2 linked regions of the Pelobacter seleniigenes DSM 18267 genome follow. The protein of the gene in region 1 interacts with the protein of each later gene in a pairwise test. Links are inferred from orthologs where the notes say so. Each region holds a gene or a part of one and is shown on either strand. Other genes may lie near its edges. The genes, in order: leuS and ligA.

Region 1 (8,935 bases):
GGTTAAACTCGACAATGATCACGTTGTTCTTGCTCATATCTCCGGCAAAATGCGGAAGTATTATATTCGGATTCTTCCTGGTGACCGGGTGACGGTTGAACTGTCTCCTTATGATTTGACGCGCGGGCGTATCACTTACCGGTCCAAATAAACGACCCAGGCTGCGAATCCGGGCGGTAAATACGTAACGCCGGGAAACGGGAGCTGTTTTGCCCCTGAAAATTTTGATTGGATACGATGCCGGCCTGCGCCGGTTTTCGTGTATCTGCTGCAGAGATATTTTTTGAATTTAAGTGGCGAAAGCGAGGCTCGCCACGGAGGATTTATGGAAAATCACTACAACCCCAAAGACGTCGAGGCCAAATGGCAATCATTTTGGCAGGAACAGCAAACTTTTCGTGCCGGCGAAGATCCAGGCAAGAAAAAATACTATCTGCTGGAAATGTTTCCGTATCCGTCAGGCCGTATCCATATGGGGCATGTCAGAAACTATGCCATCGGTGATGTGGCCGCCCGTTTCAAACGGATGCAGGGGTTCAATGTGCTCCATCCCATGGGCTGGGATGCTTTCGGGATGCCCGCTGAGAACGCGGCCATCGAACACGGCATTCATCCGGCCAAATGGACCTATGAAAATATCGACAGCATGCGGCGGCAGCTGAAAAAAATTGGCCTTTCCTATGATTGGAAACGTGAATTTGCGACCTGTGATGCGGACTATTATCGCTGGGAGCAGCTGGTCTTTTTGAAAATGTTCGAGAGGGGGCTGGCGTATAAAAAAGGCTCCTCGGTGAACTGGTGTGATGACTGTCAGACGGTCTTGGCCAATGAGCAGGTTGAGGATGGCTGCTGCTGGCGCTGCCACAACCCGGTGGAGCAGAAAGAGCTCGAACAGTGGTTTTTCAAGATCACCGACTATGCCGACGAACTCCTCGAATGTGCAGACAATCTGCCCGGCTGGCCGGAGCGGGTGCTGGCCATGCAACGCAATTGGATCGGCAGGAGTTACGGGTGTGAGATCGTTTTTACGGTCGTCGACAGCAGCTGTCAGATCAAGGTCTTTACCACCCGGCCGGACACTCTTTTCGGAGCCACCTTCATGAGTCTGGCGCCGGAGCATCCGTTGGCGGAAACTCTGGTGACCGAAGAACAACGCGCAGCGGTCAGCCAGTTCATGGAAGAAGTCGCCGGCCAGGACAAGACTGCCCGGATCAGCGGAGATCTGGAAAAGAAAGGTGTCTTTACCGGCTCGTACTGTTTGAATCCCCTGACCGGCCAGAAGATCCCGGTCTTTTTGGCTAACTTTGTGCTTATGGATTATGGGACCGGTGCGGTTATGGCGGTTCCGGCCCATGATCAGCGGGACTTCGAATTTGCCCGGAAATATGGTCTGCCCCTGCAGGTTGTCATTCAGCCGGAAGGCGAAGACTTAGCTGCCGAGCAGTTGCCGGAAGCCTATGTCGGCTCCGGTGTGCTGGTCAATTCCGGCCAATTCGATGGCCTCGACAATGAGGCGGCCAAGGAGAAGATCGCTGAATATCTCGATTCCCGCGGGGAAGGACGTAAAACCGTCAATTATCGGTTACGCGATTGGGGGGTCTCCCGGCAGCGCTATTGGGGTACACCGATCCCGATCATTTATTGTGACAGCTGTGGTGCCGTGCCGGTCCCGGAAAAGGATCTGCCGGTCACGTTGCCGATGGATGTTGAATTAACCGGAGAGGGTGGATCCCCCCTGGCCAAGCATCAGGAATTCATGCAGGTAGCCTGCCCGAAATGCGGCCAGCCGGCCCGCCGGGAGAGCGATACCTTCGATACCTTCGTGGAGAGTTCCTGGTATTTCGCCCGCTATGCCTGCCCGGACTATCAGGATGGACCGCTGGATAAAGCGGCTGCAAATTATTGGTTGCCCGTCGACCAGTACATCGGCGGGATTGAGCATGCGGTCATGCATTTGCTCTATGCCCGGTTCTATACCAAAATTCTTCGTGACCTCGGGATGATCGATGTCGACGAGCCCTTCACCAATCTGTTAACCCAGGGGATGGTGTGCAAGGAAACCCAACGCTGCAACGAGCACGGCTGGCTGTACCCGGAACAGGTCGTGGATGGGAAGTGTGTGCTTTGCGAACGTCCGGTGAGCTTCGGCCGCACCGAAAAGATGAGCAAGTCCAAAAAGAACGTCATCGATCCCAACCAATTGATCGAGCAATACGGGGCAGACACTGCGCGGCTGTTTTCACTTTTTGCGGCTCCCCCGGAGAAGGATCTCGAATGGAATGAGCAGGGGGTGGAAGGGTGCTCCCGTTTCCTCAGCCGGGTCTGGCGTGCCGTCGGCGACAACCTCGAAGCGATTGCCGCGGCCGATATGCCCGCCGAGGTGTCCGGTGAAGCGGCCGAACTAAAGCGCAAAATCCATCAGACAATTAAAAAGGTCAGTGAGGACATCGACGGTCGGTTCCATTTCAATACCGCTATTGCGGCAGTGATGGAGCTGGTCAATGCCATCTATGCATTCAAGTCGACGGCTAATAATCCCGGGATCATGCGGGAAGCTCTGGAAACGGTGGTGCGGTTGCTGAACCCCTTTGTTCCGCATATCTGTGAGGAGCTTTGGCAGCAGTTGGGGCATACCGATGGTATCGAAGCCGCCGGCTGGCCGAGCTGGGATGACCAGGCGCTGGTCGCCGATGAAGTGACCATGGTGGTTCAGGTCAACGGCAAGGTGCGTGGCAAGCTGGCTGTGGCAATTGATGCCGAGCAGGCCGCTATTGAACAGGCCGCGCTAAGTGAAGCCAATGTCCAGCGGTTTATCGAAGGCAAACAGGTGCGGAAAATAATTGTTGTCCCCGGCCGCCTGATCAACGTCGTGGTCGCTTGATGAGACCCTTCGCGCTTGTTTTTGTTACCCTGTTGTTGCTCAGCGGCTGCGGTTATCATTTTGCCGGGCAAGGAGGACACTTGCCCGGCGGGCTCAGTAAGATTTATGTCGCACCGATCAATAACCTGACCAGCGAACCTTATCTGGAAACGAGACTGATCAGTCGTGTGACCGATGAATTTGCCCGGAGCAGGCAGATTGCCGAGGTTTTTAATTCTGCCGCTGCCGAAGCGATTTTGACTCTGACCATCCGCACATATTCCAGGCAGGCCATCTCCTATGACAGCCATGACGACATCGCCGAATATGATTCTGCCATGACGGTGGATGCCCGGTTAACTCGTGTCAAGTCCAATCAGGAACTTTGGCAACAGCGCATCAGCTGGAAAAGCTCCTATTCCGTTTCCAGTGATAAGGCGGCTCAGGACAGTGCCGAGGCCAAGGCGATTGCAGAAATCTGTCAACGACTGGCGGAAGAGTTGCGTTTTCGTTTGCTGAGTAACTAGCCTATGACAGTTGAGGAATTCAATCGCCTGTTGCGTGAAAAACGAGTTCCAGAACTGCTCTGTCTGTATGGCGAGGAAAGCTTTTTAGTGAACCAGGCCGCCAAGCGGGTGCGCCAGGTTCTTTTTCCGACCGGGGTTGATGATTTTAACGATCATCGCTTCGAAGGGAAAAGCTGTCGGGCCGAGCAGGTTCTTGATGCCGCCGAAACCCTCCCTGTTTTTGCGGCCCGAAGACTGGTCACCATCAGTGATGCTCATTTGCTGCCTGCTGCTGAACAGGATCGGCTGATGGACTACCTGGGTAATCCCGTGCCCGAAACCTGCCTGCTGCTGGTTGCCGAAAAAATCGATGGTCGGCGGAAATTTTTCCAGCAATTCAAAAAAGTCGGTGTTCTGGTTGAATTCAAAGGGCTCTCTGAAAGGGACCTGCCCCGGCATGTGAAAAATTATCTTGATGAGAAGGATATCGAAATCTCGGCCGATGCGCTCAGCCTGTTCTGTGCGACCGTTGGTGAGCGATTGCAGGAAGTCCATTCTGAGCTGGATAAATTGATCACTTACATTGGGCGGGCGCGCTTGATTGACAGTAAGGATGTCCAGGCTGTGGTCTCCAGGGGGCGCGCTGAGAATATCTTCAATCTTGGCAATGCGGTTGGCCGTGGAGATACTGCGGGGGCCCTGGAGCTGGCTAAACGGCTGGGTGGGGCGGGGGAGGCTCCGCTACGAATCCTGGCGCTGCTGGTCAGGCATTTTCGCCAGCTCTGGAAGGTCAGGGAGCTTAGTGCTCAGGATTGTCCCCAGAAAGAGATCGCGAGTATTGCCCGGATTCCCTTTTTTGTGGTCGATGGACTTATTCAGCAAGCCAAACGGTTTTCCCGTCAGGATTTCATGACCGCTTTTGAACTGTTTCTGGAAACCGATCTGGCCATGAAATCGAGCGGCGCGGATGCGGATGCTTTACTGGATAGTTTGATCCTGCGGCTGACCAAACGAAAGACGAACTAAAAAAACAAGGAGATTGAGATCTCCTTGTTTTTCAATCGTTCATTGCGGGACAGCGGCCTGGTGACAGCGCCGAATGTCCCTATGTCATCCCGGTTCAGGCCAGGCTGTTGACCAATTTGCTCAGGCGGGAAATTTTGCGGCTTGCGGTCGCTTTATGGATAACGCCTTTTGCTGCGGTTTTGTCGATATAGGGAATTGCTTTGGCCAAAGCGGCCTGGGCAGCGTCTTTGTCCTCAGCCGCAGCAGCTTCCCGGATATTTTTGACCAGGGTCCGCATGGTTGAGCGAATATGGGTATTGCGGGCGTTACGGATCTGGTTCTGCTTATTGCGTTTAATTGCCGATTTATGGTTTGCCACGAAAAAAATCTCCTTACGCGTTGAAATGGGATATTGTCACAAGTGGCGGCGATATTATGCGTCTTATCTCTTCCTGTCAAGTTAGAAAATTTTTAATTTAAATAAAAAGTAACGCTTCTCCAGGAACTTATCTTCTGTATAAAAAGGATTAAAATAGAATAATGACAAGTCGAAGAACCATAGGCTGGTCGACCGTCACCATGGCGATGGCGACCCTGCTCAGCCGCATCGGCGGTTTGGTGCGGGATGTCCTGGTGGCACGCCTGTTCGGTGCCGGCCTGGCAACGGATGCTTTTTTTGTTGCCTTTACCATCCCCAACCTGTTACGGCGCTTTTTTGCCGAAGGCTCTTTGAGTGCGGCTTTTGTCCCGACCTTTTCCGAAGTTCTGCACCAGCGAGGCGAGGAGGAGGCCCAGCGGCTCGCCAATCGCTGCATGACCCTGCTGTTGCTGGTCATGGTTGCCATTGTTGCCCTGGGGATTATCGGCTCTCCCTGGATCACCAAAGTGATCGGTTACGGTTTTTCCGAAATTCCCGGCAAGCTGGAATTAACGGACCGGCTTAATCGCATCATGTTTCCTTATATCGGGCTGGTTTCCCTTTTGGCTCTGATTACTGGCATTCTTAATGTCCGGGGGCATTTTTTTCTGCCCTCCTTGTCGCCACTGTTTTTGAATCTGATGATGATTATGGCGGCATTGAGCCTGCGCCAGCTGTTCAGCGTGCCGATTTATGCTCTTGCCATCGGCGTTTTGCTGGGCGGGGTCCTGCAGTTGCTGCTGCAATATCCGTTGTTGCTGCGCTATAAGATCGTCCTCAAGCCGGATTTCAGATTCAGGAATGATCCGCAATTGAAAAAAGTCATGACCCTGATGATTCCGGGGATCCTCGGGGTCGCCATTTATCAGATCAATATCATCGTCAGTCGCTTGCTGGCCTCTTTTCTGCCCGACGGCAGTGTCAGCTATCTTTATTACGGACAGCGGCTGTTTGAGTTCCCGCAAGGGATATTTATCGTTTCCCTGGCCCAGGCAGCGCTGCCCATGATGAGCCGGCAAATTGCCGAAAAGGATGTTGCCGGGATGAGGGACTCCCTGGCTTTTTCTTTGAGTCTGGTCACGCTATTTACTCTGCCGGCGATTACCGGGCTGATTCTCTGTGCTAAACCGATCTATGCACTGTTTTTTTTCGGCGGTGAATTCGCAATGACCGATGTCGCCAATACTGCGACGGCATTGGTCTGCTACGCCCCGGGCTTGCTCTTCGTCGGTTTCAGCCGTATTGCCGCACAGACATTTTACGCTCTCCAGGACACCCGAACCCCAGTGATCGTGTCCTTTTGGACGCTTTTGGTCAATGCGGTAGCGGGGTACTTGCTGATGCTGTGGTACGGCTACAGCGGCCTGGCCATTGCCCTGACTATTTCCTCTATATTCAATGCTCTGTTGCTGGTCTGGCTGTTGCAGCGGCGGGTCGGTGGATTTTTACACAAAACTTTCTGGCTGCCGGTGGTCAAGGTGGTTCCGGCCTGTCTGCTGATGGCAATCGCTGTTGATCAGGCGCTTGGCTTTGCGGATTGGCAGGCGGCAGGGAACCATCTTCAGAAGGGGCTGGTGCTTGCTGCCGCGGTCGCTAGCGGCTCATTGGTATATTTCGGTTGTTGCTACCTGTTCAGGATTGAAGAAGTCAGAAGCGGCTTGCAGGCTCTGCGCAGAAAGCGACGCGCCTAATGACCTTTCATAAGTCCCATGGCAGATTGCCCGTCGGGGCGGCACTTAAGTCAACAACTCCTTCCCGGTCGTCAGGGCCTCCTCTTCCCGCGAGGAGACCTCTGTCGGCTGTTAAGGGGAGGCTGTCCGCAAGGTGACGATCAGTTAAGGCGACAGTCTTTCTGCGGCTGGCGGATTCTGAGTTGCCTTGCAAATGCTTTTCCCCGGCCATCAACCGTACCCACGGATGAATCATGTCATGAGCCGGTCAAAGCCGGTTGATACGGATCTCGCCCCGCTGGATTTTCTTGGTAAACCAGTCCATCAGCCATCTTTTAATAAACTTTCGAGTAAAAGGCGCCAATAGGCAAAAACCGAACAGGTCGGTGCAAAAACCGGGAGTGAGCAGTAATAATCCGCCGGCCAGGATAATTGCACCATCGGTGAGTTCATCGGTAGGCAGCCTCCCCTGATTCAGCTCGGTTTGTATCTTTTGTAACAGAGAGAAACCCTGTGACCTGGCCAGGTAAGCGCCTGCAATTCCGGTTAAAAAAATCATGGCGATGGTTGCACCGGCCCCGATCTGCCGACTGGCTTCAATGAGGACGTAAAGTTCGATGGCCGGTATCAGAATGAAGACGCCAAGCAGCTTTATAAACATGTATACACCTTTCATAAAAAATCATAAATTAAGAAATGTACAAATTTTAGGTCATTGTTTTCAGAAAAAGACGACTCCTGTAACTGCCTGGAATTACGCTAAAATAAAATTGAACAAAAAATAGGCAACGTGGTGCCTCATGCAGTTTTTACTAACTCTCGGATAATTTCAACAGGTTTTTATACAGGTTTTCCACAGCCGGTGTGGACGGTGCTCAAAACCGATTGTTTTTCACGAACTTTGCTATTGATGACCTTCTTGGGTTTGTTTTTTGTGGTCAGCGGCAGCGATCAGGGTATTGTTTTTCTGGCGCAGGGCATCCTCTGCGTCGACGCCCAATGTTGTTGCGAGCTGAACCGTTTGATACAAAATATGACCAATGATTGCGGCCGGTGATTCTCCACCGTCCCGAGGTTCGTCTTGCTCCATTTGACCGGATAAGCTGACCCAGCTGTTCTGAATCTGCTCATGCAGCAAGATTGCCGTCGGCAGGGGACTCTTTTTGCTGATTTTCTGGGCCGTTTTCAGGGCCGGCAGTGTCTTGGGAAGCCGCTCGGCCAGGCTGTGCCCCTGACCGCGGGTTTCCCTTTCCTGATGTTTGATGGCTTCCCAGCGTTCGGCATGGTGTGCCTGATCGGCCTCGCCGAAGACATGGGGATGGCGGCGAATCAATTTGTCGGCTATGGATTTTGCCACGTCGGCAAAGTTGAACAGGCCTTGCTCCTGATAGATTTGGGCAAGAAAGACGACCTGGAGCAGCAGGTCGCCAAGTTCGTCGCAAACCTCGGTTGGGTTGTGGTGGTCGATGGCGTCGAGGACCTCGTAGGCCTCTTCGAGCAGGTATCCTTTTAAGCTCTGCGGAGTTTGCTGGCGGTCCCACGGACAGCCTGTTTCAGAGCGCAACGTGGACATGATGTTGATGAGACGGTTTATTTCCATATCGTTTGCGGGGTTGGACATTGATTCGTCAAATCCTTTAAGAGAGTTGATGGCATTTTTGCTGTGATGTTTCGTACTTGGTATAAATTACCAGTCTTCGGCAGTTCCTGGGGGAAAATAAAAAAAACCTTGCAAAACAAAAATGAATGGGCTAGAAAGTGCGCCATTCTGAACAGTTGGGAGCATCCCTTTTAGCTTGACATGATTTGATCGCTCTTTATACTGTTTCTTTCGCCCTGGTGAGGATGGATTGTGCGTCTGGAGTTGAAAGATATCAAGGGCGGAGTCCTTGAACAAGATTATGTTTGCTCGGCAGAGGATTTCCCCGATTTGGTTGCGGTTGCAGAAGAGGGCGGCCCGGTCTATGACGGGCCGATCCGGTTTTTTCTGAGATTGCAACGCAGTGGGCAGATCGTTGAGGTCGATGGGCGGTTTGAAGCTTCGCTCCTTATGCAATGCGGACATTGTCTGCAGCCTTTTCAGCGCGCTCTGGCCGAATCCTTCTCGCTGACCTTTACCCCTTGTGAGGGGCGTGAGCAAGAGTTGGAGGAGGAGGTCGAACTGGAGGCTTTGGAACTGGACATGATTCCGTACCATGATGAGGTGCTTGAGCTGCGTCACCCTCTGCAGGATCAATTAGTCATGACGATACCGATCAGTCCGCTTTGCTCGGAAACCTGCAAAGGACTCTGTCCGGAATGCGGCGCTGATCTTAATCAGAAGCAGTGCGGCTGTACCAAAAAACCGTTTAACAGCAAATTTTCAGTGTTGGCGGGGATTAAACTGAAGGAGTAACAGGGATACAACTTTCGGCAGCGAGGCCGTCAGAAGATCTTTGTTGAATCTACTAGGCATATAACCGCCGGACAGGATGTC
Region 2 (8,770 bases), 410 kb from region 1 along the record:
TTGTCAGGGGCTCATGCTGCGCCGATTTGTGCTCCACATAGCAATTCATCGGAGATGCTAACGCTTCCGTTCCCATCCCTGCCCAAATAGCCGAGCCCAGCAATGGCGCAGCGAGTAACCCAACAGGGTTGCTCCTCCAGAGAAATCAAAAGAGTTTTTTTTGCCTCCTTTTATTTTGCGATCAAAAAAAAGGAGGTCGGCTGTCGGGCCGAGACCCGACGGTTTCTATTGTTGATTAGCAAGTCGGTTCGGTCTCGCAACAAAAGCCAAATCCCCCTGAGTCCCCCTTTGCTGGGAAAATGCCAAGACAGGGATGAAACCACCCCCCTCCCCTTTTCACCTGTACCACAACCAATTTTTTAAGGTACATTTCAAGGATCATCCAAACAGCCCCTGATCGTTGCAACAAACCGTACTGCATGCTATAAGCCCTCAACAAATTGAACTTCGGTAACCCAAGGAACAAAGCAATGGCATCAGACACCCCGCTAGATTTTGAAGAAGCGCGCCAGCAGCATCAGCAATTGGCGACCAGCCTGCACCATCATAATTATCAGTATCATGCTCTGGACCGGCCTGAGATCAGCGACGCTGAATATGACCGGCTGATGCAGCAGCTGCTGCAACTTGAGCAGCAGTTCCCACAGCTGGTCACCCCGGAATCACCTTCGCAGCGGGTCGGCAGCACCCCGCTGGAAAGTTTCCCGCCGGCCCGGCATTCCCAACCGATGTTGTCCCTGGAAAACGCCTTCAACACCGCCGACTTGATCGAATTTGATGCCCGGATCAAACGGTTCCTCTCCAGCACCGCCGACATCGAGTATATCTGCGAACCGAAACTGGACGGGGTGGCGGTGGCCCTGACCTATGAGCAGGGCAAACTGGTGCGCGGCGCGACCCGCGGCAACGGTACGGTCGGCGAGGACATCACCCAGAATATCCGTACCATCAATGCGGTGCCCTTGCAATTGCGGGGGGATTTTCCGGAACGCCTCGAAGTCCGCGGCGAGGTCTACATGGAACTTGCCGCCTTCCGCCAGGTTAACGAACAGCGCCGCGAAGAAGGTGAAGCCACTTACGCCAACCCGCGCAACCTGACCGCCGGCAGCCTGCGTCAACTCGATGCCCGGCTGACCGCGGCGCGCCCGTTGACCATGTGCTGCTACGGCTGTGGCGAGATGTCTGGAGCAAGCCCGAAATCCCATATGGAACTGCTCGAAGCACTCAGCCGCTGGGGGCTCAAAGTCAACCTGGATATTGTCCGGGTCGTCCCGGCCATCGCCGGCGTTGCCGCCAGATACCTGGAACTGATGGAGCAGCGCGACGACCTGCCCTATGAAATCGACGGCATGGTGGTCAAGGTCAATGCCATCGAACTGCAACAGGAACTGGGGGAAAAGAGCCGCACACCGCGCTGGGCCATTGCCGGTAAGTTCCCGGCCCGCCAGGAACAGACCGTGGTGGAATCGGTTCGTCTTCAGGTCGGCCGCACCGGCGCTATCACCCCGGTGGCCAATCTGCGGCCGGTCAATGTCAGCGGCGTGACGGTGTCCAGCGCCAGCCTCCACAACTGGGATGAGATCGAACGGCTCGGGGTAATGATCGGCGATACGGTCGTGGTCGAGCGGGCCGGAGATGTCATCCCGGATATTGTCAAGGTCCTGACCGAGCATCGCACCGGCCAGGAACAACCCATCGTCCAGCCGGAGCGCTGCCCGGTCTGCAATTCCCTGGTGGTTCGCGAAGAAGGCGAAGTGGTGCCGCGCTGTCAGGGGGTCGATTGCCCGGCCCAGCTCAAGGAATCCCTCAAGCATTTCTGCTCCCGCGGCGCCATGGACATCGAAGGGCTCGGTGATAAATTTATCGATCAGATGTTGCGCCTGGAACTGGTCAGCAGTCTGGCCGACCTTTACCGGCTGAAGCGGGATGACCTGTTCCAGTTCGAGCGAATGGGCGAGAAATTGGCGGAGAACCTGCTCGGAGCCATTGCCGCAAGCAAGCAGCGGCCATTGGAAAACTTCATTTATGGCCTCGGCATCCGCCATGTCGGCAATCACCTGGCCAAGGTTCTGAGCCGCCGCTATCCCGACCTGGACGCCCTGGCCGAGGCCGACTATGATGAGCTTATTGAGCTGCACGAAATCGGCCCGCAGGTAGCCAAAAGCGTGACCCTGTTTTTTCGCACCGAGAGCAACCGACAGCTACTGGCCGAGCTGAAAAAACTGGGAGTCAAACCGCAAGCGTCCGCCAGCCAGCCCGCCGGAGAATTGTTTAAAGGAAAAACTTTCGTTTTCACCGGGGCACTGGAACGTTTTACCCGCAAGGAAGGGGAACATCTGGTCGAAGCCCAGGGCGGCCGAGCCAGCGGCTCGGTCAGTAAAAAAACCGATTATGTGGTAGCCGGCCCCGGTGCCGGCAGCAAGCTGGCCAAGGCCGAGCAGCTCGGTATCGCCGTACTGAGCGAAGAGGAGTTTTTACAGTTGCTCGAAAAGGAGTGATCGCGTGCCGCAAACAAGGGCGGAGGTTATTATCAGCGGCCGGGTGCAGGGGGTCGGTTTTCGCTACAGCACCTTCCGAGTCGCACAGCGGAACGGTCTGACCGGCTGGTGTCGAAACAATCCCGATCATACCGTAGCGGCCGTTTTTGAAGGTGAGCAGGAGGCCCTGGAAGCTATGCTGGAATGGTGTCGGCGGGGTCCAGCCCTGGCCCGGGTCGACGACGTTCAGGTCCGCTGGGGAGAAGCCACCGGCGAGTTCAGCACTTTTAGTATCGAGCCCTGAAACCGCTCAGCGCGGCAGCCGGCTGCGCTCGTGCCGCCGTTCCTGTCGGTGCAGCACAATCCCGGTCAGCACAATCCCGCTGGTGACCACCAACAGGATCAGACTGGCCAGGGCGTTGATGACCGGACTCACCCCCAGGCGGACGCTGGAATAGACCACCATCGGCAAGGTGGTGGCTCCCGGACCGGAGACAAAACTGGCGATCACCAGGTCATCCAGCGACAGCGTGAACGCCAGCAACCAACCGGCACTGATCGCCGGAGCGATCACCGGCAGGGTAATCAGCAAAAACACCTTCCACGGCCGGGCGCCCAAGTCCATCGCCGCCTCTTCCAAAGCAATATCCATATCGACCAACCGCGACTGCACCACCACCGTCACATAAGCGGCGCTGAAGGTTACATGAGCCAGCAGGATGGTGATCATCCCACGGGTTTCCGGCCAGCCGGTCAGCTGCTGCAGACCGACAAACAACAGCAACGTCGACAGCCCGATGATCACGTCCGGCATCACCAGCGGCGCGCCGACCATGCTGGAGAGGAATCCGCGCCCCCGAAAGCGTCCGAAGCGGGCCAGGGAGAAACCGGCGAACAGTCCCAGAACCACCGCCAGGCTGGCATTGAGGGCAGCAATTTTCAGGCTCAGCCAGGCTGCGGAAAGGATCTGCTCATCGGCAAACAGTTCCCGATACCAGTGCGTTGAAAAACCGCCCCAGACCGTGACCAAACGCGACTTGTTAAAGGAATAAATCACCAGCGAGACGATCGGCCCGTACAGAAAAGCATAACCGAACGCCAGCATGCTGAACAGGAACCAAGGCTTACGCATCGGGAGCTCCCTTCAGGCGTTCGGGCTGATCCTGGGTCCGTCCCTGAACCCGCTGAAAGAGGATCATCGGCACAACCAGCAGCAACAACAGCAATACCGCAATGGCCGAGGCCACCGGCCAATCGCGGTTGGTGAAAAATTCGTTCCAGAGAATCTTGCCGATCATCAGACTGTCCGGACCGCCGAGCAGGTCGGGGATGACGAACTCACCGACGGCCGGAATGAACACCAGCAGGCAGCCGGCAATCACTCCTGGCAAAGAGAGGGGAAAGGTCACGCTCCAGAAACTGCGTAGCGGCCGGCAGCCAAGATCCTCGGCCGCCTCGAGCAAACTTTGATCCAGCTTGATCAGGGTGGCGTAGAGGGGCAACACCATGAACGGCAGGTAGGAATAAACAATCCCCAAATATACGGCAAAATCGCTGTGCAGCAGCGGCAACGGCTGATCGATCACTCCCAGCCAGAGCAGCAGATTGTTGAGCAGGCCGTTATTCTTCAGCAGGCCAATCCAGGCATAGACGCGGATCAAAAAGCTGGTCCAGAACGGCAGAATCACCAGCATCAGCAGGACCAACCGCCAGCGCGCCCTGACCCGGGTAATTCCCAGGGCCATGGGATAACCGACCAGCAGGGTTAAAAATGCGGAAATCCCGGCCACCTTGATGGAATTGACAAAAGCCCGGAAATACAGCGAATCTTCCAGCAAGAGCAGATAGTTGGCGATATTCAGTCGGATCTGCAGCAGGCCGTCGGCCGAGAACTGAACCAAAGCTGAAAACGGTGGCAACGCCAGCAGCGATTCGGCAAAGCTGATCTTGAGGACGAACAGAAACGGGGCCAGGAAAAAGATACTGAACCAGAGGATCGGCACCAGGATGACCAGCGGCCGGCCGTGCAGGCGATGAGCAACCCCCTGCACCCGTCGCCAGCTCATCACCCTGACCAACCACAACCAGAAACGTCCGAACAGGGTCTGCGACAAGAGTGGAGATCGACGACTGCTCATGCGTCCAGGACCACTCCGCTGGACTGATGCCAGGTCAGCTGAACGGGTTGGTCCCAGGTCGGCCCGGGATTCTCACCCCGGTTACGGTTGGTCAGTTGCGCCTGCAGCAGCTGACCGCCGGTGGTGCGGATGTGATAGATGGAGATATCGCCGAGATAGGCAATTTCCGAGACAATACCGGAGATGGTGTTGACCGCGGCCGGAGCGGCAGCCGGCGCCTCAACCATGTGGACCTTCTCCGGCCGCAGCGCCACCGCGACCGGCGCGCCGATATCCATCGGCTTATGATGCTGGATCAGCAGTTCGCAGTCATAGGCATCACTGTAAATGCTCAGGCAATCCTCCTGCACCGCGAGAACCCGCCCCTCAATGACATTGGCGGCACCAACGAACTCGGCGATAAAACGGGTCGCCGGGTATTCGTAAATGTACGCCGGGGTGCCTAACTGGACAATGACCCCGTCGTTCATGACCGCCATCCGCGTTGACATGGTCATCGCCTCTTCCTGATCGTGGGTCACCATGATGAAAGTGATGCCGAGCTTTTCCTGGATGTTCACCAGTTCAAACTGGGTATGCTCACGCAATTTTTTATCCAACGCCCCAAGAGGTTCGTCAAGCAGCAGAATTTTGGGTCGTTTGACCAGCGCCCGGGCCAAAGCCACCCGCTGGCGCTGACCACCGGACAGCTGCTCCGGTCTGCGTCGGGCGTACTCGGTCATTTTGACCAGCTGCAGGGCGTCGTTCACCCGCTCCTGAATTTCCCCTTTCGGCAGTTTTTCCTGGCGCAGGCCGAAGGCGATGTTCCTTTCCACATTCATGTGGGGGAACAACGCATAGGACTGAAACATCATGTTGACCGGACGCTCATAGGGGGGGACATGGGTGATGTCCGTCCCATCGATGAAAATCCGCCCCGCCGTCGGCTGTTCGAATCCGGCCAGCATTCTCAGCAGGGTGGTCTTGCCGCACCCGGACGACCCGAGCAGGGAAAAGAACTCTCCACGATAGATATCGACGCTGACGTTGTCGACGGCGTACGTGTCACCGAACGTCTTGGTCACCCCTTCGATCCTCACCAACGGACTGGCGTTGACATCCTGCCAGGGTTCATAAGCCCTGGAATCCGGCCGGGCCATGTAGGATCAGTACCCGGTCTTGATGCGGGTCCAGGTTCTGGTCTTCAGACGCTGGATCTTGTTGGGCATGGCCGTAGGAACCACCAGCCGGGCCATGACCTCTTCCGGCGGATAGATACTCGGATCATTGCGGATACCTTCGTCAAGCAACGCGGTGGCATCTTTGTTGGGGTTGGCATAGGCGACATAATTACTAATCCCGGCAATCACCTGCGGCTCGAGCAGGTAATTGATAAAGGCGTGGGCTTCCTCCGGATGCGGGGCATCAGCCGGAATGGCCATGACATCGATCCACATGATGGCCCCTTCTCGGGGGATACTGTAAGCGACCTGCACTCCCTGGCCGGCTTCTTCAGCCCGGTCCCTGGCCTGCAAGACATCGCCGGAGTAGCCGTGGGCAACGCAGATGTCGCCGTTGGCCAGATCATTGATATATTGGGAGGAATGAAAGTAACGGATATAGGGGCGGACCTTGTTGATCACTTCGGCTGCCGCGGCAATATCTTCGGCAGAGGTGGAATTGGCATCCTTGCCGAGGTAAAGCAGGGCCGCACCGAGCGCCTCCTGCTCGTCGTCAAGCAGGGAGATGCCACAGTCGGCAAGCTTCGCAGCGTACTGCGGATTGAACAGCAGTTCCCAGGAATTGCGCGGCGCTTGCTCGCCAAGCAACGCTTTCACCTTGGCGACATTATAGCCGATCCCCGTGGTTCCCCACATATATGGGACCAGATGGGCATTGCCCGGATCCATGGCCTGCAGGATTTTCTCCACCATCGGATCAAGATGCTTCAGGTTCGTCAGTTGGCTTTTATCCAAAGTGGCATACAAACCGGCAGCGATGTGCCGGCCGGCAAAAGGGTGCGCCGAAGGGAAGACCACATCATAACCGGTGCGCCCGGCGAACAGTTTGGCTTCCAGAGTCTCATTGGCATCATAGACATCGTAAACAACCTTGATGCCGGTTGCTGCGGTAAAATTGGCAATCGTGTCTTCAGCAACATAATCGGACCAGTTGTAAACATTCACGACCCGATCTTCCGCCAACGCCGGTGTTGCCAGGCAACTGAACCATAGACATCCCCAAACCAATACCCACTTCATGGCAAACCTCCTTGCAACGGACAGACGATATAACGGCGACAGACAACGTCCTGACAGCCGGACAAAAATCAAGTTTCTGTATAATGTGACGCGGGCGAAACTGTCAAACGCAAAAATCCGGGTCGCCGACGCAAAACGGCAAAGCGGCCGGCACACAACCCTGTGGCAAACGATACTGAGCGGCCCGCCGGAGACGACTTCCCCAGACGGCTAATAGATCAGGCTCAAGGCGGAAAAAAAGGCCGCGCCGATCAAAAACGGATCGCACTCCTTCGCTTTGCCGAGGCAGATCTTGATCAACACAAAAGACAGGAAACCGAAAGCCAGTCCCTTGGCGATTGAAAAGCTCAACGGCATCATGACAAAGGTTAAAAAGGCCGGCAGCCCCTCTTCGAAATTGTAAAAATCGATGTCGCGGACCCCGCGCATCATGAAGATACCGACCGCGATCAGAGCCGGTGCCGTGGCAAAGGCAGGGATCGCGACGATCACCGGGGTAAAGAATGCCGCCAGCAAAAACAACAGGGCCGTGACCACTGAAGCCAGGCCGGTCCGTCCGCCGTCGGACACGCCGCTGGCCGACTCGATATAGGTGGTGGTGGTGCTGGTTCCCAGCAGCGCCCCACCGACCGTGGCCAGGGCGTCAGCCTTGAGCATGACCGGCAATTCGACGATATCACCTTTTTCATCAGCCAGCCCGGCTTCCCGACAAACCGCAAGCATGGTCCCCAGGCTGTCGAACAGATCGACAAACATGAAGGCGAAAATATTGGCCCACATGGACAGTTTCAGCGCCCCCATGATATCGAGCTTAAAAGCGATCGGACTGATTGATGGCGGGATCGCCACCAGTCCGGTGGGGACCGGAGAAAAGCCGGTCAGCATCCCGATGACGGCAATAATAAGGATCGCCAGCAGGATGGAACCGCGAATTTTGCGGATCTCGAAAATAGCGATCAGCAGCAGGCCCAACAACCCCAGCAGAACCGGCGGAGTCAACGGCCCCAGCCCGACCAGGGTGGCATCGTTCTTGACAATCAGGCCGAGGTTCTTCATGCCGATAAAAGCGATGAACAGACCGATGCCGATGGAGGTTGCCAGGCGCAGGGACATGGGAATGGCATGAACAATCCGTTCGCGCAGGCCCAGCCAGGTCAGAATCAGGAAAAAGACCCCGGACAGAAACACCACGCCAAGGGCGGTCTGCCAGGGCAGTTTCTGCCCGGCAACCAGCACAAAGGCAAAAAAGGCGTTCAGGCCCATGCCCGGTGCCATCATCAACGGAACATTGGCCCACAAAGCGAGCAGCAGCGTGGCCAATCCGGCGGTCAGACAGGTGACCGTGGTTAGTGCTCCTTGATCCATCCCGGTGGCCGACAAAATGTCGGGATTGACAAAAACAATATAGGCAGCAGTCAGAAAAGTGGTGATTCCCGCGATAACTTCAGTGCGGACACTCGAATGCCGCTCTTTGATTTTGAAAAATTCTTCCAGCATAGCAACCTCCTGGCAGAGCATCGGCCAAATAAGTTTTTGGCTATTATAAATTTCAAAAAAACCGAAACGATAATCATGCGCTATTTCACAGCGCCATGAAAAGAAAAAAATGCCAGATCTGCTATGGAACAGGCCGATAGCTTACCGCTGTTAAATTCGTGCGGGCGGCCAGTGGCACCTCGATGTGCGGTTAGCCCGGGAGCAGGGCGGGCAGAGCGCAACCAGACCGCCTAGTCCAGATCAGTTACGAAACGGACGATACAGCGGATCGCCGAGAAGGATCATCTGCCAGGACAGGTAAGGGAGACTGTAAAAATAGCTTTCCACCAGCGAGTAATAGCCATCGAGCAAATAGCCGAAGAACAGGTCGGGGCGCGGAAAGGCCTGGACATAGGGCTCGGCCACCGGCCCCAGGGTC

The links.
Region 2: the proteins of leuS (region 1) and ligA interact in binary tests that used the Escherichia coli proteins (3 or more experiments, as listed by UniProt). The link is inferred for Pelobacter seleniigenes DSM 18267 from one-to-one orthologs.

The regions. Positions count from the first base shown.
Region 1 is NZ_JOMG01000004.1:519,266-528,200, forward strand. What follows is about bases 1-3,103. They hold leuS (leucine--tRNA ligase), read left to right. Parts: upstream 1-325; coding sequence 326-2,881; downstream 2,882-3,103. Other genes in these bases: infA (translation initiation factor IF-1), read left to right, coding at 1-151; lptE (LPS assembly lipoprotein LptE), read left to right, coding at 2,881-3,103. Also shown: more of lptE, read left to right, coding at 3,104-3,387; holA (DNA polymerase III subunit delta), read left to right, coding at 3,391-4,392; rpsT (30S ribosomal protein S20), read right to left, coding at 4,487-4,750; murein biosynthesis integral membrane protein MurJ, read left to right, coding at 4,912-6,480; N909_RS0119355 (FxsA family protein), read right to left, coding at 6,728-7,120; mazG (nucleoside triphosphate pyrophosphohydrolase), read right to left, coding at 7,364-8,080; N909_RS24915 (YceD family protein), read left to right, coding at 8,312-8,854.
Region 2 is NZ_JOMG01000004.1:104,897-113,666, reverse strand. Bases 47-2,984 are described here. They hold ligA (NAD-dependent DNA ligase LigA), read left to right. Parts: upstream 47-470; coding sequence 471-2,498; downstream 2,499-2,984. Other genes in these bases: N909_RS0117475 (ABC transporter permease subunit), read right to left, coding at 2,788-2,984; N909_RS0117480 (acylphosphatase), read left to right, coding at 2,503-2,781. In the rest of the region: more of N909_RS0117475, read right to left, coding at 2,985-3,609; N909_RS0117470 (ABC transporter permease subunit), read right to left, coding at 3,602-4,543; N909_RS0117465 (ABC transporter ATP-binding protein), read right to left, coding at 4,612-5,754; N909_RS0117460 (polyamine ABC transporter substrate-binding protein), read right to left, coding at 5,761-6,855; N909_RS0117455 (NCS2 family permease), read right to left, coding at 7,066-8,352; N909_RS0117450 (TIGR03790 family protein), read right to left, coding at 8,593-8,770. UniProt on the Escherichia coli protein: DNA ligase that catalyzes the formation of phosphodiester linkages between 5'-phosphoryl and 3'-hydroxyl groups in double-stranded DNA using NAD as a coenzyme and as the energy source for the reaction.